4 regions of the Pseudoalteromonas thalassia genome follow, and region 1 is predicted to be linked to each of the others. Evidence: predicted binding sites of a transcription regulator. Region 1 holds the regulator's gene; each other region holds the start of a gene.
The links. The regulator sigma-54, encoded in region 1, starts transcription at its own class of promoters, with help from an activator protein. The targets are predictions, from matches to a motif close to GTTGGCACGNNNNTNGNNT.
Positions count from the first base shown of each region.

Region 2: AAEU31_RS02480 (Tll0287-like domain-containing protein) is a predicted target of sigma-54. The motif match lies at 2,433-2,451, and genes of this name have one in related genera.
Region 3: fliE (flagellar hook-basal body complex protein FliE) is a predicted target of sigma-54. The motif match lies at 2,988-3,006, and genes of this name have one in related genera.
Region 4: AAEU31_RS13690 (LruC domain-containing protein) is a predicted target of sigma-54. The motif match lies at 3,086-3,104, and genes of this name have one in related genera.

Region 1 is NZ_JBMMUE010000012.1:38,718-44,819, forward strand. It holds gene AAEU31_RS14370 (YgiQ family radical SAM protein) at 1-662, shown strand, start outside; gene mgtE (magnesium transporter) at 698-2,056, opposite strand; gene AAEU31_RS14380 (HPr family phosphocarrier protein) at 2,268-2,540, opposite strand; gene rapZ (RNase adapter RapZ) at 2,552-3,397, opposite strand; gene ptsN (PTS IIA-like nitrogen regulatory protein PtsN) at 3,398-3,850, opposite strand; gene hpf (ribosome hibernation promoting factor) at 3,854-4,141, opposite strand; gene AAEU31_RS14400 (RNA polymerase factor sigma-54) at 4,168-5,664, opposite strand; gene lptB (LPS export ABC transporter ATP-binding protein) at 5,782-6,102, opposite strand, start outside.
Region 2 is NZ_JBMMUE010000002.1:2,344-8,445, forward strand. It holds gene AAEU31_RS02455 (hypothetical protein) at 1-157, opposite strand, end outside; gene AAEU31_RS02460 (DUF805 domain-containing protein) at 275-670, opposite strand; gene AAEU31_RS02465 (TFIIB-type zinc ribbon-containing protein) at 663-1,178, opposite strand; gene AAEU31_RS02470 (DUF4202 domain-containing protein) at 1,200-1,787, opposite strand; gene AAEU31_RS02475 (thioredoxin domain-containing protein) at 1,885-2,340, opposite strand; gene AAEU31_RS02480 (Tll0287-like domain-containing protein) at 2,493-3,059, shown strand; gene AAEU31_RS02485 (zinc ribbon domain-containing protein YjdM) at 3,134-3,469, shown strand; gene AAEU31_RS02490 (hypothetical protein) at 3,533-3,811, opposite strand; gene arsJ (organoarsenical effux MFS transporter ArsJ) at 3,938-5,146, opposite strand; gene AAEU31_RS02500 (ArsJ-associated glyceraldehyde-3-phosphate dehydrogenase) at 5,152-6,102, opposite strand, start outside.
Region 3 is NZ_JBMMUE010000001.1:186,484-192,585, forward strand. It holds gene AAEU31_RS00910 (DNA-3-methyladenine glycosylase I) at 1-234, opposite strand, end outside; gene AAEU31_RS00915 (sensor histidine kinase) at 363-1,475, shown strand; gene AAEU31_RS00920 (sigma-54-dependent transcriptional regulator) at 1,472-2,875, shown strand; gene fliE (flagellar hook-basal body complex protein FliE) at 3,045-3,377, shown strand; gene fliF (flagellar basal-body MS-ring/collar protein FliF) at 3,398-5,113, shown strand; gene fliG (flagellar motor switch protein FliG) at 5,106-6,102, shown strand, end outside.
Region 4 is NZ_JBMMUE010000011.1:67,368-73,469, forward strand. It holds gene AAEU31_RS13680 (M28 family metallopeptidase) at 1-764, shown strand, start outside; gene AAEU31_RS13685 (ATP-binding protein) at 757-2,913, opposite strand; gene AAEU31_RS13690 (LruC domain-containing protein) at 3,138-5,327, shown strand; gene AAEU31_RS13695 (hypothetical protein) at 5,330-5,812, shown strand; gene gdhA (NADP-specific glutamate dehydrogenase) at 5,894-6,102, shown strand, end outside.

The DNA.
Region 1 (6,102 bases):
ATCCTCGCTATGTAAAAGAGCTGGTTACTCATCACGTAGGCGGGTACTTAAAAATTGCCCCTGAGCATACCGAGGATGGCCCATTATCTAAGATGATGAAGCCGGGCATGGGTGCTTACGATAAATTTAAAGAGCTATTTGATAAATACTCAAAAGAAGCCGGTAAGAAACAGTATTTGATCCCGTATTTTATTTCTGCACATCCAGGAACGAAAGACGAAGACATGGTTAACATGGCGCTATGGTTAAAGGCCAATGACTTTAAGCTTGATCAGGTACAAAATTTTTACCCGTCGCCAATGGCCAATGCAACGACAATTTATCATACCGAGATGAACTCGTTACGTAATATTAAAAACAATACTGAACAAGTGCCTGTGCCAAAAGGGGCACGTCAGCGTCGCTTGCATAAAGCTATTTTACGTTATCATGATCCTGCTGGCTGGCCGATGATCCGCGAAGCTCTTAGAAAAATGGGTAAAGCGAATTTAATCGGTAAAGGGCCAAACTGTTTGGTTCCTGAAGAGAGTCGCAACGAAAAAGCGGCAAATAGTAAAGGTGGTAAAGGCCGTGCAGCACTTACACGTCACACTGGTTTTAGCCAATTCAAAAAGGCCAATACCAAACCTAGAGTAGGTAAAAATAAGCAGCGCGCAAAGTAAAAGATATAAATGGCCCTTAAAGGGCCGTTTTTATATTAGATCAATAACCAGGTTGCGGTGCCTAAAAAGGCAAAAATACCAACAATATCGGTGACGGTTGTCAGTACCACACTGCCGGCGAGGGCTGGGTCAATTTTCATTTTCTTAAGAATTAACGGAATACTCGCACCCGCGATACCAGCGGCAACAAGATTCATAAACATCGCAAACGCTAAGACCGCACCGAGCTTAAAGTCCCATTGCCATAGGGCAACCACACCAGCAATTAATATCGACCAAATAACGCCATTCAGTGCGCCTATCGCCAGTTCCTTAAGTAATAAGAAGCGTTGGTTTGTTTGGTTGATATGGCCAACCGCTATACCACGAATAACCAGTGTTAATGTTTGGCTACCTGCAACACCACCCATTGAAGGTACGATACCATTTAGTACCGCCAAAATAGGCAAGATTGCTAAGGTGTTTTCAAAAAAGCTTGCCACAATTGCTGCTAGCAATGCGGTTAATAAGTTAACTCCCAGCCAAATAGAGCGACGCTGCGAACTTTTGAGTACTGGCGCAAAGGTATCTTCTTCGTCGTCAAGACCAGCAAGGCTTAACATGCTATGTTCAGCATCTTCACGGATTACGTCAACGATATCATCGATGGTAATACGACCAAGTAAGTGAGCGTTATCATCAACAACAGGGGCTGAAATCCAGTTATGACGCTCGAACAATTGCGCTACATCACTTTCATCCATTGAGATCAGGATTGACTCGCACTCTTCATCCATTAAATCACGAACAATTTTATCCGATGAGTTGGTCAGTAATGTGGTTAACGAAAGCGCGCCTAAAAAGCAGTTATGTTTATCAACAACGTATAAGTCATCTGTACCCTCTGGTAGTTCACCACGCAAGCGTAAATAGCGCAGGACTACATCTAAGGTAACATCTGGACGGATTGTTACCGTATCGCTGTTCATCAGGGCACCGGCTGAACGCTCTTGGTACGACAGTGCCTGAGTTGCCCTTTCTCTATCTTGCGAGTCCATTGCACTGACTACGTCTTGATAAACGGTGTCAGGAAGGCTACGAAGAACTTCACCTAAGTCATCGTCGTCCATGTCTTCGGTTGCAGCAGCAATGTGCTCAGGCTCCATCTGAGCAATAATACCTAAACGTACGTCTTCAGAGAGTTCTTCTAAAACATCACCACGCACATCTGGGTCTACCAACTGCCATAGCATGCGACGAATTTTATGGGGAGATGACTCTAATAATAAAGCGGTATCACACGGAGCTGTTTTAGCGAGCATGCCTCGCACCTGAACAAATTGTCCACTATTGAGTGACTTGGTCACTTGTTTAAGTTGTTGTAGTGGGTAGTCTTGTTCAAAGGCTTCTGGCATTGGCGTCCTTACAACTGAAAATAGATTAATACAGATTCTGCAAATACAGCATAGTTGCTAAGTGGTGTATTTGCAGGATATCTTCACACTGCGATAAAATTATTAAGTGCTTTGTATTTTTAAGGTGTGAACGATATAAAAGTAGGATATTTAAAGAGAATTATAAATACCTGAACTAAGTTTAACTTAAACGGTTAAGCCTTAGCAAACGCTATTCTTGTTCATGAAAGCGTTGTGCAATTAATTCTCCAATTGCGTTCAGTGCAGCCTCTGCATCTGGGCCTTCACATACCACACGCACTTCTTTACCTTGACTACTTTCAAGTAGCATTAAGGCTAAAACACTATCACCTTCAGCTTCTTTATCGTCTTGATAAAGCATAATTTTAGCATCAAATTGCAAAGCAAGTTGTGCTAAAACAGTGGCTGCTCGTGCGTGCAAGCCAAGCTTATTTTGAATTAAAAACGTGTCTTCTGCGTGCATCTGGCATCCAATTAAATATCTTGCTCGCGATGGCGGATTTTTACGTTCGCATGCGTTTTTGAAAAGCTATCACCAATGGTCTGCGCTAAATATACCGAGCGATGTTGCCCGCCAGTACAACCAATTGCGATAGTAAGATAGCTTCGATTGTTACGCTCAAGGTGAGGCAACCATGTTTGCACAAATGTTTGAATTTGCCATGTAAATTTTTGCACTATGCTATGACTTGCAAGGTAATCTTTTACTGGTTGATCTAAGCCAGTGAGTGGCTTTAGATCTGGCTCCCAATGTGGATTTGGTAAAAAACGTGCATCAAATACGTAATCGGCTTCTTTTGGAATACCATGTTTAAAGCCAAACGACATAAAGGTGATAATCAGCTTTTTATCTTTTTTACCTAAGATCTTTTCACGAATTGATTCAGCTAACTGATGAACACTCAGGTCGGTGGTATCAATCATAAAATCAGCGCGCGTGATCAGTACATCCAGTAATACTCTTTCTTGCTTAATTGCTAAATCGAGTGGCAGCGAGTCAATCGATAGAGGATGTAAGCGTCGCGTTTCAGAAAAGCGTTTGATCAGAGTTTGGTCATCACTGTCTAAATAGAACAGTGTTGGGTTTGCAAAACCTGGCAGGTATTCAAGAATATCATTAAACTCTTGCTGCTCTTTCGGTAAGTTACGCACATCTATGCTGACTGCTATTTTGTCATAGTTGTCTGAAACGCTACGAACAAGCGAAGGTAATAAGTTGACTGGGATATTATCAACACAGTAGTAACCCAAGTCTTCAAGTACACGTAAAGCGACCGATTTACCTGAGCCTGAGCGACCGCTGATGATAATTAATTCCATTTATGCCTCTGCTGATATGACCTGAAACAGTTCGTGGTCTGTTTTGGCGCTACGTAACTGTTTACAAAACTCTTTATCTTTTAGTCTATCAGCAATTGTCGATAAGGTCTTTAGGTGAAGTTGGCTGTCTCCATCTGGTACGATGAGTGCAACGAAAATATCCACAGGTCGGTTATCAATTGCGTCAAAATTGATTGGGGATTCACTCACTATGACAAATGCCTTTGGTTGCTCTGCACCACTCATGCGGCCATGTGGAATAGCAATGCCACGACCAATACCTGTACTGCCTAATTTTTCTCTATTGAGTAAGGCATCAAGGACGTCTTGTTGAGATAAATGAGGAAGCTGCTGGTGAGCCAGCTCGCTGATATATTCAAGGATTCTTTTTTTGCTATTAAAAAGGACCGCAGCTTTGCTGCAGTCCTGGTTAGTAAGTGAACTAAGTTTCATAATTTAGTGTCGAGCTAATTTCTCTTTGTGTTTAATGACTTGACGATCTAGTTTATCGATTAGCGAGTCAATGGCTGCATACATATCTTGGTGTGCAGTTGAGGCAAAGAGCTCGCCTCCATTTACATGTAAAGTTGCTTCTGCTTTTTGGCTTAATTTTTCTACATCTAGAATGACATGTACATTATTAATGTGGTCAAAATGCCTTTCTAGTTTTGCAAACTTGCTGTTTACATAGTCTCTTAATGAATCAGTGATTTCTACATGACGACCAGTTAAATTTAGTTGCATAAGCATTTTCCTTCTATGTAAAACGTCTAAATCAAACTCTTACGCTGATTAGACGGAGGTATCGCTAGAGACTCTCGATATTTTGCAATTGTGCGTCTAGCTACTTTAATTCCTTGCTCAGCCAATATATCTGCAATTTTACTATCACTCAATGGTTTAGCTGAGTTTTCTGCAGCGATAAGCTTTTTGATCAAAGCGCGAATTGCTGTTGATGAACACTCACCACCGTTTTCTGTGCTGACATGGCTTGAGAAGAAATATTTCAACTCAAAAATCCCGCGAGGGGTGTGCATGTATTTTTGTGTTGTAACACGTGAAATTGTCGATTCATGCATTTCGACCATTTCTGCGACATCGTTCAGCACCATTGGTTTCATGGCTTCTGGGCCATGTTCAAAAAATGCTTGTTGTTGCTGTACGATACAATTGGTCACTTTTAAAAGTGTATCGTTACGGCTCTCTAAGCTTTTAATAAACCATTTAGCTTCTTGTAAATGAGAGCGAATAAACTGGCTATCGCTGCTCGATTTTACTGAGCGTGACATAGCTGCATATTGGCTATTCACTCTAATTTTTGGCATACAATCTGGGTTTAGTTCAACGACCCAACGACCTTTAACTTTTTTAACCGATACATCGGGTATAACGTACTCAGACTCTTCGCGAACTATGCTGTCTGCTGGCTTAGGGTTTAAGCTGTGGATCAGCGTCATTACTTCTTTTAGTTCGCTTTCTTTAAGCTTAGTCTTTTTCATCAAAGTGCGATAGTCGCGACTTGCTAATAATTCAATATGCTCAGATAAAACCATTTTAGTTTCAGCTAAATACGGCGTACTCGCATCGAATTGGCGAAGCTGGATACATAAGCACTCTTGTAAGCTACGGGCACCAATCCCTACTGGATCAAACAACTGTATTCTCTTTAAGACCGCTTCGACTTCATCTAGTTCGATTTCTTCTTCATCATTATTTTGATTAAAACTTTCGACTATGTCTTCGCAGCTAACAGTTAAAATACCTGAGTCATCAATTGCCTCTACGATGGCGACAGCGATCGCTTCATCGGTTGGGCTAAATGGTGTGAGTTGTAATTGCCACATAAGGTATTCATGGAGGGTTTCAGTCGATGCACCTTGATAAATTGACTCATCTTCTGGCATTGGACCTGATGATGTTGATGGGGCTGCACTCATGTACTCATCCCATGTCACATCCATAGCTAAATCGTCACTAACGGTGTCTTTGTTAAGGGCATCGCTGCTTTCTTGTTCGTACTCACTCGGCGCTTCTTCGGCCGATGCACTTAGCTGAGTATCATCAGATTCAGCTTTTTGCTCGTTCTTACCAATGTTTTCATCGTTGTAATCTGCTTCTTCCACTTCAAGCAGAGGGTTACTATCAAGTGCTTCTTGAATTTCTTGCTGGAGATCCAATGTACTAAGCTGCAGCAAGCGAATTGCTTGTTGCAGTTGTGGAGTCATTGTAAGTTGCTGGCCCATGCGCAGCTGTAATGATTGCCTCATGTATCCCTAACAATCCTTTTATGTGTTATCGACACCTGTGCAGTCACAGGTAAATTTATATCGATTTATTGTCATTGTTATTTAGTTTAGCAGATGCGCTAGATGGTGGCTTATTGGTTATAGCCTGAATTGCTCACCTAGATACACATCGCGTACGGTTTGGTCAGCTAAAACATGCTCAGGTGTTCCTGATGCAATTAGCTCCCCATGAGAAACAATGTAGGCTTTTTCACAAACATCAAGGGTTTCTCTAACATTATGGTCAGTGATTAATACACCAATACCACGATTTTTTAAGTGTTCAATAATTTTCTTTATATCTAACACTGAAATAGGATCAACACCAGCAAAAGGCTCATCTAACAAGATAAATTTAGGGTTTGCGGCTAATGCCCGAGCAATTTCTACGCGACGACGCTCGCCCCCAGATAAGGCCAT
Region 2 (6,102 bases), on a different contig from region 1:
CGTTCTCTGTGGAATTTAAAAGTGTTAAGCTCTTTTTAGACACAAACACCATAGGTACTTTTAAAAATCGCGGTGCACCCAATTGTTGCCACAGTTCCGGCTCTAAAGTTTTAACCGATTGATAGTATTTATATTCAGCGCTCGCAGCATAAAGCATTAACAGCGCCCACACTAAAACCAATATTATTGTTATTAGCATAGATTACCTAATCAATTTAATTAGTTAGGTTTAAAGTGTATGCCATCAAACAAAATGCACAACCCGCCAAATTGCTTACTTTGCCCTGTAAAGCGAACTACCATATTGATTCCTGAGCAAATGTCCTTTGCTTAACCCTGCTTCAAATAATGTCATAATTAAACCAACAAAAGGTACAAACCAAATTAGGCAATTCCAGCCCGACTTTCCAATATCGTGCCAGCGTTTGACTTGAGAAGCCATTAGTGGCCATTGAAATAAAATAAATATGCTAATAAAAAGAAACATATCAACTACAGCAATAGTTTGAATCACAAAATAAAACCCATGCACAAACCAAAACTGTTTTCTATTCAAACGCCCATGAAAAGAAAACAACACATCAAAAAGCTCTAAATCTCGAGGTTTCGAAAGATAGACAGATTCGTGAGTAAGTTCAGCGTCTGGTGTTTTATATAAATTATCAGTCATTCAAAATCGATAAATAGGCAAGTTCTGCTAGTTTTTCTAATGATGACGTTGCTTTAGAATCTGGCTTTTTAGCATGAACAGAGTGACGTCTTTTCGGGATTTTAACTTGAATAAAACCATGATTGTTGGCCATATCAATACGCAGCATTTCACGCTCTTTTGGCGTTAAATGATTTTCATGGATCTTTTCAAGCTCACCATGATCGAGCCAAATAGCTGCACAGTTTGGGCACTCGTCTATTTCAACCACTTTAAGTGGACTAAAAAAACGCCGCATCATCACCACGTCAGGGCACTTCGGGCAATTAATTCGCGTTGCTATATCAACACATTCTGTTGGCAAGGTTTGTAAATGAGCCACCAGCACTTGCGCGGGTTTTAAACTTGGATCGCTAAAGTGAAATATTTGTCGGTTATCAAAAAATACGCCACCAGATTTTGATAAATATACTTTAACATCGCCAATACTCACTGCTTCAAGGGCTGTTTTAGTACGTGGGCAAAACATATTACATCCTTGTTTTTATAATTAATTTAGCGCTTTTGTTATTAACGGCTTAAGTGGCTCAGGTAAGCTGATGTGTCCAGCTAATACAAATTCATGTGCTTCATCTGACATTTTTTGCCATGTTTTACGAATAATACCCAGCCATTTTTGCTCATCGTAATCAGGCTTGCTACTTGCAAAGTCAAGCATGTAATGCTCAATAAACACGAGGCTGGCGATATCTTCAATCAATTGGCTATCTGGGTTTCGCTTTATATTCTTTTTCGCTACCGCTGCGTATACACGCTCACAATCAGCCGTTGAATAACCAGCCGCTTTCATGAGGGCTGTTACACGCTCAGCATGAAAATCATATAAAGCAGTGCGCCATTGATAATAACCTTGCTTACCCATAGGAAAATCACTGCGCGGAGAGCGCCATCGCTCAATATGTTGCCCTCGGGCAGCAATATGCATTAGCTCATCGGCTTGAGGCTTAAAACGATTGAGCATATCGGTCATACGCATGGCATATAAACCTTCTTTTGCAAATTCTTGTTCATCGACTAGAACTCGGTTTGGGTCTACTGCATTGGCTGTATCAATGGCTTTAATAACGGCGGTATACATCATGGGTTCTCATTGTTATTGCTTCAAAGTGATTGTAAATGGCAACAATCACTTTGGCTATATTGCATCAGGCGATCTGGTACTGCTAGCTTGAGATCTAGTTTTGCAAAGTTAAATCAGCAGCAATACTTTGCTTTGGTTTTTCTATCATGCGCGCGAGCTCTTTTTCGCCATCGCTAACGATAATGGTTGGCGTATACAGTAAATCGTGCTGCTTTGCTAAACCGGCAGGATCAAGCTTATCGTAGCCTACAGCCACTAATTTAAGGGATCCTAATTGCACATTCGCTGTATCAATAAGTTTTAAAAACCGAGGGACTTCACGTTTAGAGTCATGGCACCAAGTGCCTAAAAACACTAACACTTGCTTACCTTGCAGTGCTCTTATAGTACTTAGCTCTTCTTCACTGGGTGAGTAATCATTATATTCTTCACTAAAAGCAGGATAGTCTTTAAGTAAGTCGGCAACGCTGATATCTCCACTATAAGGACCTGAGCTTGCAAATGTAAAAGCAGAAAATAACAATAAAGCGATATAAACTAATTTTTTCATATTTTGTTCTCTGAATATTTTTCTCACCATAACCAATTTAACAGCAACACTCCAGCATGCTATTAGCGTGAATCCTGTTTTTTGCAGCTTAGATTGGCATGTAGAGTAAATGCGAACTACTATATTAGATATATCTAATATAAGGCCTTACAATGCACACTTTAAGAACGATAGCGCTTTGCACCCTATTGCTTTCACCTAGCCTTTATGCTGAAACGAATTCTGCTACCCTAGAAACCCAAGCAGCTGAGCGAGCAACTGAATTTGCCACTACGCTCAAATCAGTACTAGGAGCCGCTATAAAACAAGGCGTTTTAGTTGAAGGTATTAACGTGTGCAAAATGCAAGCCCCTGCTATTGCCGAAAGCTTATCAACCGATGGTTGGACTGTGGCACGTAAAAGCACTAAAAACCGAAATCCGAACAATAAACCAGATGACTGGGAAGCTGAGAAAATCGCCCAGCTAGTTGATATGATCAGAAACTCAGAAAGCATTGATAATGTGACTTTCTCGACCAATAAAGATGGCCAATTCCGCTTTGCTAAAGCGATAAAAGTCGCGCCAGTTTGCCTCAATTGTCATGGTCAAACGATTGCTCCAGAAGTAAAGCAAGTGCTTAGTGAGCATTACCCCCATGATTTAGCCACAGGCTATCGGCTTGGTGATTTAAGAGGAATATTCTCTATTACCAAAACACTTGAAACGTCTGAGCCATAAAATATAAGCCTTATGCTCGCTTAGTTTGCTCTTAGCCATTAAAATACGCTTTTAAAATTAACCAAGGTGTTTTTATGTCTTTTCCTCCTTGTCCAAAATGTAATTCTGAATACGTGTATGAAGATCAAAACAACTTAGTATGCCCAGAGTGCGCTCATGAGTGGGATCCTAATGCGGTTGATACCGATGATGTGATCGATGTAAGAGATGCTAACGGCACCTTATTGGTCGATGGCGACAAAGTGACTGTTGCGAAAGATTTAAAAATTAAAGGCAGCTCACAAGTAATTAAAATTGGTACCAAAGCCGTGATCCGCCGCGTGTTAGATAAAAAAGACCACGAACTAGACTGTAAAGTTGATGGCGTCGGTGAAATGATGGTAACTGCTAAGTTTGTTAAAAAAGCCTGATAGCATTATCAAAATTGTTATTGCTGTGAATAATTACACAGCAATTTCAATAAGCTAACTTTTTTAATAGCCAAACTTTTCAACAACAATCCCCGTTACTTCACAATGCTCGCAGCTTAACTGCCAGCCAGCAGCCCATGTGGTTACGCTAAGATTTCCTTTGCAAAGTGGACAAACTTCGCCAGCAAACGTACTGGGGGTAATCTCTTTAGCTTGTTTAGAAATCGGTCTTAAAAACCAAAGAATATTATCGTCGATACTGATAGTTAGATCGTGGTGTAGCGTCTCGCAATAAGCATCAAACACCGCTTTTTTATACTGTTTTACGTCGTTTTTAAACAACCCACAGCCAATGCTCGAAGAGCTTTTCAAGCCTGAAGGTGACTGATTTTGTTATTTCTGATGCTATGCATGAATAAAGGTAAGCAATAAAGCATGCTTACCTTTATAGGGCGTGTTTAGATTTAACTAAATTTGTTTTGGTAATTTAGTCGAAATAACGGCGGTAACAACAATAAATAACAGCGATATAGCCAAACACGCTGCTAAGCCATAAAGCTGAAACACTAAGCCCGACAACACAGTACCAATTAAGCGACCCATGGCATTGGCCATATAGTAAAACCCGACATCGAGTGACACGCCATCGGCATCAGCCATACTAACAATTAAGTAGCTGTGCAAAGATGAGTTAATTGCGAATAGCACACCAAATAACATCAACCCGCCTATCAGCATTGGTTTTACAGCCCAGTCAAAGCCATTAGCAAGGGCAATGACTAAGGTGACTAAAGCAAGCAATGATGCCCACTTAACTGTTTCTGCACTTGGTGATGTTTGCTTATTAAGCTTAATAATTTTAGGTGCAAAAGATTGCACAGCCCCATAGCCAATAACCCAACTCGCTAAGAAGGCACCCACGGTCCAGTGGTCCCAATCAAAGGCTTGTGATAAAAATACCGGTAGTGCAACTACAAACCAAACATCACGCGCACCAAACAAAAACAACCTCGCGGCTGACAAGATATTAATTGAATTACTCTTTGAAAATATCTCGTTAAACTTAGGTTTGTTTTTGGCTTTGCCTAAATCATTTTTAAGTGCAAAAAGACTAAAACACCACACCACCAGCAAAGTGGCAGCCATGGTTAGCATTGCGCCTTTAAACGACATTAATGTGAGAAGTAAGCCACCTAAAAAGAAGCCCACACCTTTTAAGGCGTTTTTAGAGCCTGTTAGTATCGCCACCCATTTAAACAAGGTACCTTCTTGGCCACTGGCAACCAGCATTTTGATTGAGCTTTTAGCGCTCATTTTATTGAGATCTTTGGCAATCCCAGACAGAGCCTGCGCTAACATCACATAGGCAACACTCAGCCATTCAGGAGGGACTGCCAACATGAACAAGGCTACAACCTGTATGGCAAGGCCAATGTTCATGGTTTTATTTAAACCAAGCCTTGCGCCTAAATAGCCGCCCACTAAGTTAGTGACAACACCAAAAATCTCATAAAACAAAAACAGCATGGCAATACTCAAAGGCGAGTAGCCAAGCGCATGAAAGTGCAGTACCACCAACATTCTCAATGCGCCATCTGTAAGCGTAAATGCCCAGTAATTCCCGGTGACAATTAAGTACTGCTTTATATCAGCGGGAAGATTAGCCAAACGCGTCATTGCTTTTAACCTTGAAGTGATCGCGCAACTTTTCGGGCAAGTTCGGCGGTACGGTTTGCATAACCCCATTCGTTATCGTACCAAACATACAGCTTAACTTGTGTCTCGTTGACAACCATGGTTGATAGCGCATCAACAATGCTTGAGCGTGGATCAGTTTTATAATCAATAGAAACAAGTGGCTTTTCTTCATAGCCCAAAATGCCTTTTAGCTCGCCCTCTGCGGCTTCTTGCATCCATTGGTTAATTTGCTCAGCGGTGGTTGGCTTTGTTACTTCAAACACACAGTCAGTGATTGATGCGTTTGCTAAAGGCACACGAACCGCGTGGCCGTTTAATTTGCCTTTAAGTTCAGGGAAAATATGTGTGATCGCCGTTGCAGAGCCGGTTGTAGTTGGAATTAAGCTCATGCCGCATGCGCGAGCACGGCGCAAATCTTTATGCGGCGCATCTAAGATAGTTTGCGTGTTAGTAATATCGTGAATAGTGGTCATTGAACCATGTTTGATACCAATTTTTTCTTGCAATACTTTAACCACAGGCGCTAAACAGTTGGTAGTGCACGATGCTGCTGTAACGATATCATGCTGATTTACATCGTATAAATCATCGTTTACACCCATTACTATATTCAACACACCGTCTTCTTTTACAGGCGCAGTTACAACAACTTTCTTCACACCTTGATCAAGATATGTCTGAAGTAGTGACTTTTCTTTTATCACGCCAGAGGCTTCAATAACGATATCGCAGCCAGACCAATCAGTGTCTGTAATGGCTTTATTTTGCGTGACGTTAATTACGTGACCATCGATGATCACACTGTTGTCGTTACTTTCAACCTCATGAGGCCAAATACCGTGTACCGAATCATACTTAAGTAAGTGAGCTAATGTAGCTGCATCACCCGCAGGGTCATTAATTTGCACAAACTCAACGTCGTCCCATGCAAACGC
Region 3 (6,102 bases), on a different contig from region 1:
AGTCATTTTGGCAACCTCTTCAACAACAAAGTTTTTAAAGGCGCTGCGATAGCCATCACGCTTTTTAAGTATGGTATACCAACTAAGCCCGGCTTGTGCTGACTCTAAGGTTATAAACTCAAACAAACGGTGATCATCATATAATGGCACCCCCCATTCTTGGTCGTGGTAGGCCACATAATCTTCTTTGCTGGTGTCGAGCCACGGGCAGCGACAGTGGTGTTCTTTTTGCATTGTTCCCTCGCAAATGTCATTTTTTTGTCGGTGTTTATTTTGACTTTAATTTATTGAAATAAAACAAAAATAATTATGGTATGAATTGTGCATTTAGCTGTGTAGACACGATTTTTTGAGTATCGATTATGGCCTTGGCACATGTATTAAAACCACAATTTATCACAGCTAATCAATATAACCCATGCTTACAGCAAGAAGAGTATGTTGGCGAGTTGAGTGAGCTTCGCCAGCAAGCTAGTTGGCTAAGTCATTTAGTGCATACTATGCCTGCGGGCGTTGTGGTTTTAGATGGTCGAGGCATGATTGCAAAAGCAAATCAAATTGCTATTGATATGCTGGGTGAACCGCTTGAAGGTGAAAAATGGTTTAGCGTTATTCAGCGCTCATTTCGACCAAAGCAAGATGATGGTCATGAGGTATCACTCAAAGATGGGCGTTTAATAAAGCTTGATATTACTGCGCTTGCACCTGAGCCAGGGCAGTTAATTTTAATGACAGATTTAACGGAAACTAGGCGTTTACAAAAGCGAGTAGCACATATGCAGCGCTTAAGTGCGCTTGGTAAAATGGTTGCTTCGCTTGCTCATCAGGTCAGAACGCCGTTGTCAGCCGCCATGCTTTATGCCGCAAACTTGGGTTCAAAGCGTTTACCAGAAAGCTCGCGTGGTAATTTTCATACTAAATTAATGTCACGTTTAAAAGATTTAGAAACCCAAGTAAATGACATGCTGTTATTTGCAAAAAGTGGCGAACAGCAAGTTGTTGAAAGTGTCTCGATGCAACAGTTACTCAATGAAGTAAAAGCGGGGGCGGATGCAATGGTTGCACAAAACCAAAGTACCTTAGCTGTTAACTTGCCAGAACCAGACATTGAGATTGTGGGTAATAAAACCGCACTTGCCAGTGCGATTCAAAACTTAATTCATAACAGTATTCAAATAATTGGCAAACATGCAGAAGTATCGCTTAGTGCTGAGCGCGACACCGCAAATGATAACAGTGTTCGCATCAGTGTAAGTGACAACGGTCCAGGCGTAGATATGAGTCAGGCCGAGAAATTATTTGAACCTTTCTTTACTACAAAAAGCCAAGGCACAGGCCTTGGACTTGCTGTTGTGAGTTCAGTCGCTAATGCGCACCAAGGACGGGTTGAAGTGACTAATAATGCCCATGGGGGGGCATGTTTTAGCTTGATCCTGCCAATAAGTGCAGAATTTACGTCAGCGGAGGCAAAATGAATACGAACGCAATTTTAGTCGTTGAAGACGACGCAGGCTTACGAGAAGCTTTGATTGATACACTCGAAATGTCAGGAATTGATTGCATCGCAGCAGATAGTGCTGAGCAAGCAATGGTGCTGTTAAAACAAGGCACGTATTCATTAGTGGTCAGCGATGTACAAATGGGCGCGATGAGCGGTCTTGACCTATTACGCAGTATTAAGCTCAACTACCCTGAACTACCTGTACTTATGATGACAGCCTATGCCACTATTGATGATGCTGTAGAGGCAATGCGCTTAGGTGCGATTGATTACATGGCAAAACCATTTGCCCCAGAAGTATTGCTTAATATGGTCAGTCGTTATTTACCCGAAAAGGAAAAAGAAACAGACGGGCCAATTGTTGCTGATCCATCGAGTATTAAGTTACTCGAACTTGCGAGCAAAGTAGCGCGTTCAGATGCCAGTGTTATGGTACTTGGCCCAAGTGGCTCAGGTAAAGAAGTGTTAGCCCGCTATATTCATGATAAATCGAATCGTGCAGATGCTCCCTTTGTTGCCATTAACTGTGCCGCTATTCCTGAAAATATGCTTGAAGCAACCTTATTTGGTTACGAAAAAGGCGCGTTTACCGGTGCCATCCAGGCCTGCCCTGGTAAATTTGAACAAGCACAAGGCGGTACCATCTTACTTGATGAGATCACCGAGATGGATTTAGGTCTGCAAGCAAAATTACTGCGTGTACTACAAGAGCGTGAAGTAGAGCGCTTAGGCGGCCGTAAAACGATTGAGCTTGATGTTCGTGTCTTAGCTACGAGTAACCGTGATTTAAAAGAAGCGGTTAGTGAAAATCTATTTAGAGAAGATTTATATTATCGCTTAAATGTGTTCCCGCTGATGTGGAAACCATTAGCAGAACGCCCGGGCGACATTGTTGTATTGGCAGAGCATTTAATTGAGCGCCATTGTCTGAAAAGTAAAGAACCCATTGCTATGTTGACCGAGTCAGCTAAGCAAAAGCTGCTAACACATGCTTGGCCGGGTAATGTGCGAGAGCTTGATAATGTTATTCAACGTGCGCTGATATTATGTGATGGTAACAGCATTCATGAAGATGATGTCTTCATTGAAGAGTTACTAACGGTAGAGATAAAGTCAGTTGCTACGCCACCGCACAATGCACCAGTGTATCAAGAGCAACCCGTTGAAGTTAATTTAGATACAGTGCCACAGGTGAGTGAGCAAGGTAATTACAAAGACGAGCTTAAAGACAAAGAGCATCGTATTATTTTAGAAACCCTCGCACGCTGTAATGGTAAGCGAAAAGAGGTGGCTGAGACCTTAGGTATTAGCCCCCGCACCTTGCGATATAAGCTAGCGCAGATGCGCGATCTTGGGATTGCACTGCCAGCCTAATCCCCCTTCCAAAACAGTGTCAAACAAGCTCACAGCATGTGGGCTTGTTTGCTGTCAAAACTCTGACAAGCAAAATAAACGGTGTAAGCCATTGAAAATGTTGGTTTTATTTTGTGGCACGGTTTGTGCTTTATCAGTTTATAAGTAAACTGTATTGTCAGAGAGTATTATGAAAGTTCAAAACAGCGCATTATTTCAAGAAATGCAATCTATGGCCCTTGAAGCTAGCCGTAGTAACTCAATTACAAATTTACCAACTCAGACACAGCCTACATCAACGGCACAATTTGGTGATCTACTTACCAATGCATTAGATACAGTGAATGGCTTGCAACAAGAAGCCAAGCAAAAAGTGACGGCTCTTGAAATGGGTGATCGCAGTGTATCGCTTGCAGATGTGATGATTGCTTCACAAAAATCATCAGTTGCATTCGAAGCAACGGTACAGGTTCGTAATAAACTTGTTGAAGCATATAAAGAAATCATGAACATGCCTGTGTAACTAGGTAGTGGAGAATTATCGTGGCGCAATCTAATCAATCAACTGATCTAGCCCTAGCAGGCGGCGGTATCGATTCTACCGATACTGATGATCAACAAGAGCAAAAGTCAGGCTACTTAAGTGCCTTAAACGGTGTAGATGTTTTACGCCAGGTTACTTTAGTGATTGCTTTGGCAATTTGTTTGGCTATCGCAATTTTTATTATCATTTGGGCACGTCAGCCAGATATGCGTCCGCTTGGTAAAATGCCAACGGAAGAGCTTATTCAAACGCTAGACTTTTTAGACGCGCAAAAGATTGATTACGAACTCGATGGTAATGTCATCTCTGTTGAAGAAGGTGAATACCAAAACATTAAGCTATTGATGGCTCGTGAAGGCCTTGAGCAAGCGCCAAGCTCAGGCACTGACATCATCATGCAAGATATGGGCTTTGGTGTAAGCCAACGCCTAGAACGTGAACGTTTAAAACATGGTCGTGAGCAACAACTTGCTCGCACTATCGAAGAGCTAAAAAATGTTACTCGCGCCAAAGTACTTTTAGCTATTCCAAAAGAAAACGTATTTGCTCGTCGCGAAAAACAACCTTCAGCTACAGTGGTTTTAACACTTAAACGCGGCCGTACGCTTGATGGTGAAGAAGTTGACTCAGTGGTTGATATTGTTGCCTCAGCGGTACAAGGTTTATCGCCAGAGCGTGTTACTGTTACCGATCAAAATGGTCGCTTACTAAACTCAGGCTCACAAAACTCACTCGCTGCACGTTCTCGTAAAGAGTATGAAATAGAGCGCAAGCGTGAAGAAGAGTACTTAAATAAAATCGACAGCATTCTCATTCCAGTGGTTGGTTTAGGTAACTACACTGCGCAAGTTGATTTAAATATGGACTTTAGTGCAGTAGAAGAAACTCAAAAACGCTATAACCCTGATTTACCAGCAGTGCGAAGCGAAACGACTTTCGAAGAAAATAACATCGGCGGTCTTGCTGTAGGTATTCCTGGTGCGCTTACAAATCAGCCACCTGCAAACTCGAATATTCCTGAAATTGCAGGTCAAGGCAGTGCAGGCTCAGCGACTAACCCTAGCCGTTCTCACAAAGAAGCAACACGCAACTACGAGTTAGATACCACGATTTCTCATAAGCGTCAGCAAACAGGTGTTATTCGTCGTATTAGCGTATCAGTCGCTGTTGATTACGTACCAGAAGTTGGTGAAAACGGTGAAACGACTATGGTGCCTCGTTCTGTCGAAGCATTGTCAAATATTCGTCGTTTACTACAAGGTGGTGTAGGCTTTGATATGCAACGTGGTGATGCACTTGAAGTAGTCACAGTTCCGTTTGTTCGTGAAAACACAGAAATGGCGATTGAAGTGCCGCTGTGGGAACAAGACTGGTTCATGAAAATGCTTCGCTTAGCGTTAGGTGCCTTGGTTATTATCGTACTTATCTTGGCTGTTGTTAAACCAATGCTGAAACGCTTAATCTACCCAGACGATACACTTGAAGAGTATGATGAAGATGCGTTAAGTGCGGGTGTAGATATTGGTGATAGCACGCTAGATATGCTAAATAAAGACTTTGACTCTGCTGCTGTAGGATTCTCAAGTGATGGTACACTACAGCTGCCAGATTTACATGGCGATGAAGATTTACTCAAAGCAGTTCGTGCATTGGTTGCTAATGAACCAGAACTGTCTTCTCAAGTGGTGAAAGCGTGGTTAACTGAAGATGACTGATCAAGAACAAAAACAACTACCACCGGCGTTTGATGTTGATAAATTAGACGGTGTCGATAAAGCAGCTATTTTATTGCTGAGTTTATCGGAAGAAGATGCTGCGCAAATTCTAAAACATTTAGAGCCTAAGCAAGTACAGAAAGTAGGTATGGCGATGGCGGCGCTGGATGATTTATCACAAGCGAAAATTAGCGCTGTTCACAACTTGTTTATTGAGCAAATTCAAAGCTTCAGCACCATAGGTTTCCAATCTGAAGACTTTATCAAAAAAGCGCTTACAGCGGCACTTGGTGAAGATAAGGCTGCCAGCCTTATTGACCAAATTGTTATGGGCTCTGGCGCCAAAGGCCTTGATTCACTGAAGTGGATGGACTCAAAGCAGGTAGCGAATATTATTCGTAATGAGCACCCGCAGATCCAAACTATTGTTTTATCATATTTAGAGCCTGAGCAATCAGCTGAAATCTTGTCGCAATTTCCTGAAAAAGTGCGCTTAGATTTAACCATGCGTATCGCTAACCTTGAAGAAGTTCAACCAGCAGCACTCCAAGAGCTAAACGAAATCATGGAGAAACAGTTCGCAGGTCAAGCAGGTGCGCAAGCTGCGAAAATGGGCGGCTTGAAAGCAGCGGCAGATATCATGAACTACCTAGATACCAATATTGAAGGTCAGTTGATGGATTCGATCCGAGAGCATGACGAAGAAATGTCGCAACAAATCCAAGATCTCATGTTTGTATTTGAAAACTTAATGGATGTTGAAGACCGAGGCATTCAAGCAATTCTTCGTGAAGTACAACAAGATGTACTTATGAAAGCAATTAAAGGAACAGATGAAGCACTGAAAGAGAAGATTTTAAGTAACATGTCGAAACGTGCTGCTGAGCTATTAGCAGATGACCTTGAGGCGATGGGACCTGTGCGTATTAGTGAAGTTGAAGCTGCACAAAAAGAAATCTTGTCGACAGCACGTCGTTTAGCTGACTCAG
Region 4 (6,102 bases), on a different contig from region 1:
GTGTCCATGGCGTTTTAAACAACGACATGATTGGTAACTCAACGGGAATCAATGGTGTAACAGATAATACAACTGCACGTATCTTTTCTGAAGGCACCCGCGTTATCGAAACCAAAGAGCAAGCTCATAAACGCCGTTTTACCGGTGGTGAGGTTGATTCTGCAAGTCGTAACCTTGCGCGTTACATAGATACAATCGCAGACCGCTATATTGAAAACCTAGATACTATGCTGGTATATCGCCTCGATCGTTTTGGCCGAGGAGGGCATCATCGTCCATTTAACGATGTAGGCTTTGCAGCTGTGCGTATTATGGAAACCAACGAAAATTATAACCAACAACACCAAGACTTACGAACTGAAAAAGGTATTACCTACGGTGACACCATTGATCATGTTGATTTTGCCTATGCAGCGAAATTAACGTCACTAAATGCAGTGACGATGGCATCAATGGCATGGGCGCCTGCACCACCAACGGGGGTCAGTATTTCAGGTGCTGTAAAGCCAAGTACAACCTTGGCGTGGCATGAAAGTGATGACCCAACTGTGGTTAGTTATAAAATCTATTGGCGTTATACCAGTGAGCCACAATGGCAATTTAGTCGTGATGTTGGCAAAGTCACCGAAGCAACACTGAAAAATATTGTTATCGATAACTACTATTTTGGGGTCGCTGCTGTGAACAAAGATGGAATTGAATCACCGGTTGTATTTCCTGGTGATGTTGGTGTATTTGAATGGCCAGACAAATCAACTAAATAGCAATCGTTAAATCATAGCGGACACCACCTAGTTCGCTATGGGCTGCCGTTATACGCCAATTATGGGCTTCGACAATTTGTTTTACTATCGCAAGCCCAATCCCTGATCCTGATTGCTTAACTGTATTTAAGTCAGGCACTCTATAAAGGTGGTCAAAAATCTTTGTTAAACTTTCATCGCTCACGCCAGGGGCTGAATCTTCATAGCCGATCAATAGCTGTGTTTGGCTTTGGCTAATCGTTAAATTAATCTTACCGGGCTGATGCGTGTACTTAAGCGAATTACTGATTAAGTTTGCAAATAACTGTGAAAGCCTTGTTGCATCACACTCTAATGTTAATTCATCGGCTATGTTTTGTGTGAATCCCACTTCAAATTGATCCAGCTGGATCACCATATCTGCGTGTAAACTTTGGAAATACTCAGCAGCATTAATTGCTGTTAGCTTGAGCTGAAAACTACTTTGTTCTAAAAGAGAGATTTTATTTAAATCAGCAACTAAGGTCGCCATGTCGGTGATTTTTTGGTTGAGCTTTTCGTAGGTAAGCTCATTAAATTGAGTAAGACCAGCTTGCAGAGTTTCAAGGTGTAAGCGCAACCCTGTTAATGGACAACTTAGTTCGTGGGCAACTTGTGATAATAACTTACTACGTTGGCTGATTTGTTTATCTAGATAATTCCGGCGTTGTTCAATCAGTTGTTTTCTTTGTTTTACTCTTAATAATGCGATGCCCATTACAGCTAAAAGCAAGCTAAATAATAAAATGCTGTATAAGATTGTTTGACGCTGTGAGGCTATGGCTTGGCTTTTTTCATGGTCTTGCAGTTTTAAATTTTGAATGGCCAAATCTCGGTCGCGAATAGCAATTGAGTTTTGTAACTCTGCTAAACGTTGATTGTAGTTGTTATGGGCAAAGTTTTTTTCAAGCTCCGTGATAGTGCGTTGATACGACAATGCTTGTTGATAATCAGCTTGCTGTTGTGCAACTGTAATTAGATGTTCAAGGGCAAGGATCTGCTTTTGCAGCCTATTTTTTTGATTACTTAATTGAAAGGCCTGCTGTGCATAATGTTTAGCTTGTTTAAGCTCAGTCGAGCCAATGTATAGTTTTGCTAATGTCAGTAACACATCAGTATATAAGTGATCGTCTTCTTTCAGTTCAGTGATTACTTGTTTTTCAATTGCTAATGCTTCATCAGCTTTATCAATTTCAAGCAAATTTATCGCAATATTATGCTTGGCCCAAGCGGTATTTCTTGTGCTGTTATAACTAGCAAATACTTGCTGAGCCTCTTGTGCGTATTCAAGTGCTTTAGTGTAATTGTGTAGCCCATATTCGCATTGTGATAACTTAACTAAGCTATGTCCGATATCTGAAAGTGACCCCGTTTGTCTATCAAAACTGAGGGCTGTAATAAATTCGCTCTTTGCTTTTTCGTATTGGCCTAAATCTAAATAACTTTGAGCAATTGAATAGGTTATGCCTGCTTGTAATGAAATAGACGGTGACATCTGCTGAACTAGCTCACGGCGTTTTAGTTTATACTCCAGAGCAAGCGTTAACCGGTCTAACTGCTCAAGATTACGTGAGTAACCATGGTAGAGCATTTCTTTTTGCTTTAAGGTTAATTCGCGATTGTTGTCGTGAATATAAACCTCAAGCAAGTTCAAGGCGGCTTGATACTCACCAGCATTATGATAGGCACTGACAAGGCTCGCCACGGCGTCAATTTCATAATCGCTAAGTTGCAAACGCTGAAATAGCGCGACATTTTGTTGAGATAACGAAATCGCGGTTTCTAAGTCACTTTCTCTGTAGGCCAGTCGTGCTTTAGCAAGATACAACTCGCTGTATATAGGGGAGTCGTTTTTGTATTTTGGGCCTGCTTCAAGCTCATCTATGATAGTTTGCGCCTGCTGAAACTGTCCTAGCTGTATATGAACGTGAATTAATCTAACGTTAAAACTAATTCTTTCTGCAAGGCTTGCAGATTCTACAAGTTGTTTATCGATACTTAATAAATACTCATATCGTTTTTGGTAATCACTGATTGCTCTGGCTTCGTCAATATGGTTTTGCAATGATGATGCAAAAGCACAGTTCATTGATAAGGCAAAATACAGAAAAACAGCGGCTTTAAGTTTCATAGTAGGGTTTATTATTTTTTTAAATCCCAACTAGTCTAGCATGTCATACTTTTAAATGGGAATGATTTGCTTTTATAGTTAAAAGGAGTTGCATTATGCAATTATTCTTCTCGCAACTTGCGAATAATATTGGCTAGATTTTTATAACGCATTGTTAAAAGGCAATTTATTTTTTGGAATGGTTGCTGCTTTAAGTAATTACACACCCAAAGGAGAGTGTAATTATGAAAATTAACATGTTCATTTACTTAACAGCGGCACTTGCTAACGGCTTGGTAAGTGCAGCACCATTTGAGCAGTGTCCAAGTAAAGCATTTTTAATTCAGGGTTCGCCCGCACAGATGTATGGTGTTGATTTAGTATCTGCGAAAACGACAGTGCTTGCAGCAGCAATGGATTTTGCAAGCGAAGCTAATAACGACAGTGTTAATGCGGTGGGTTTTAATTACCAAGACCAATATATGTATGGTTTTAGTAAGCAAGCCCCTAAAAGTGTGGTACGCATAAATAACCAATACATGTTAGAGCGTTTAAATGTAAGCGGCTTACCAGATACGAACTTTTATGTGGGTGATATTTTAGTTGATGAGCAGCAAAACAAGGCTGTGTATTACTTATATCATCCGCGCTTTGGCCTTTACGCCATTAATTTAACAGCACAAAATGAACAATACCAAGCTGAATTAATTCCAGGCTCTGCTAACTGGAATCTCTCTATTTATGACTTTGCATTTCATCCGCACAGTACTCTTCTTTACGCTGTTGAATCAAATGGCGACTTATATGAGATCAACGTTGAAAATGGTGGCCCTGTTTTTATTACAAATCTCGACATTGCAGGTGATACAGGCGCCAATGGTGCAGCTTACTTTGATTTGCAAGGACAGTTTTATTTTAGTAACAATCGAAGCGGTAAAGTCCATAGGGTTAATTTAAACATCAGCCCTGTGTCGGGTTATACACCAACTGCGTCTGTGTTTACGTTGGGCCCTACATCTAACCAAAATGATGGGGCACGTTGTGCTATAGCAGAGGTAAAAGTTACAGATAACTCGATTGATTTTGGTGATGCGCCTAGACCTTATCAAACAACGTTAGAAGATAGCGGTGCAAGACACTTGTTCGATCCTAATGAAGACCAATCTAACCTTGTTTATCTCGGCGCAAGTGTTGATGGAGAAAACCTAAACACTGCCAGTGATCTTCTCCAGTCATCAGTAGATAGCTCTGACGATGGGGTCAAGTTTGTGACTGATTTTGTTGCCGGCTCAACAAGCCAAATTATTGTCACATCACCAAATGATAATGGCTATTTATATGCTTGGTTTGATTGGGACCAAAATTACCAGTTTGATGCAGACGAAATCACAGTGAGTAAATATCGCCTTAATCAAGGGGATAACAGTGTTCTTGTTGATGTACCAAATAATGCTGTTATGGGGGCAACATGGGCACGTTTTCGGGTTACAGACGGTAGCGAAGCAAATCCAATAACTGCAACAGGTGGGGTTACAGGCGGAGAAGTTGAAGACTATCCCATTAATACCTACGGTAGTCTTGCTTACCCAAGTGAGAATGGCTGGGTAACTCTGGCTTATGAAGACCAATGGCCCTTCGCTGGTGATTATGACTTTAATGATTTGGTTATGAATTACCGTACAAAGTTGATTGATAAAGATGGACAAGCGCTTGGTTATAAAATTGAAGGAGATCTTGTAGGAATAGGTGCTACTTTTCATAACGGGTTTGCAGTTCGCCTTTATCAATCTAGCGCCAGTGGTATAAACAAACGCATTTTACGCAGTCAAATAGACCAAGCATCAATCAGTTTAATCATTAATGGCGAACAGCAAACACATACGATCCTTGAAGAAGGAACAGAAGACGCAATTTTTATTGTGATGCCAGACACATGGGCCTATGCAAGTAAAGATTCTAGCTGTAGTTTTTTCAGAACAGAAGCGGGTTGTAACATTAATAATAAAGTTAGCTTCACTTTGAGTGTGTCATTAAATACTTATATAGCGAGTGTTGATGCACCTAAATATACACTGGACCCATTTATTTTTGCGGCAGAAGGTCATTATCACGGTACTTTTTTAGATGGCTTGAATCCTCGCGGATGGGAAGTGCATATTAAAAACCAACCGCCGACAGAAAAATTTAATCAAAGCTTGTTTTCTTTAGTAGGCAGTGATGATGCAACTAATACTCAGTTTGGGTATTACTTCCAAACGCCATCTGGATTACCTTGGGCCATTGAAGTGGGGTCATCATGGGCGCACCCAAAAGAAAGTGTTGATATAACCCAAGCCTATAGTGAGTTCCAAACATTTGCTGAATCTGATGGCAGAGAAAGTCCAATGTGGTTTAACAATGCAACAACATCTAAAGTGATTTCGGGAGCACAGTAGCCATGAAACATCTATTAATTACAATGATTTGTTTAATTCTTACAGCGTGTGGTGGTGGCGGTGAAGGTGATGCTGTTAATGAAAACTCAAATACTTTGGCAACATCGGCAACAACCGCCACTACAGAAAACGAAACAGCAACTGAAACAACAGTACAAACGGATACAATGACTGATTTAACTATTTCTCCAACGTTTGATTTGTCTAGTAAAGTGTTACTTTATGTTGATGTTGATATAAATATGGGCAATCCACGTGCGTATATAAATATCTGCCTTAAAGGTGAGGATAACAAAGCGGATTACTCCGAATGTTTGTTACGCTCTTCACTTGTCGAGAGTAAGTTGAATTCGGATATTATGCTTGCAAACTCAGCGGTTGAGCTAGTGGCTGAGATATGGTTTTACGATGGCCAGCATGAACCAATGCGCTATTTTTGGCACTTTGATGCTTCGCAAGAGTCTCAACGGTTTGCGATTCGTTAAACTAAGTGATCGTTTAAGGCTGTTTAGAAGTTTAATAGTAATTAGGTGAATACAATATTTTCAATAGCTTGAGGAGTTAATATGCAATATCTACAAGATGTACTTAACCAAGTAAAGGAAGCAAATGCAAACGAACCTGAGTTTTTCCAAGCTGTTGAAGAGGTATTTCACTCGCTAGAACAGGTTGTGCAAACCGGGTCCGATTTTCAAAAACAGGCAATATTAGAGCGATTAGTTGAACCTGAAAGGCAAATTATTTTTCGAGTACCTTGGCATGATGATAAGGGCAA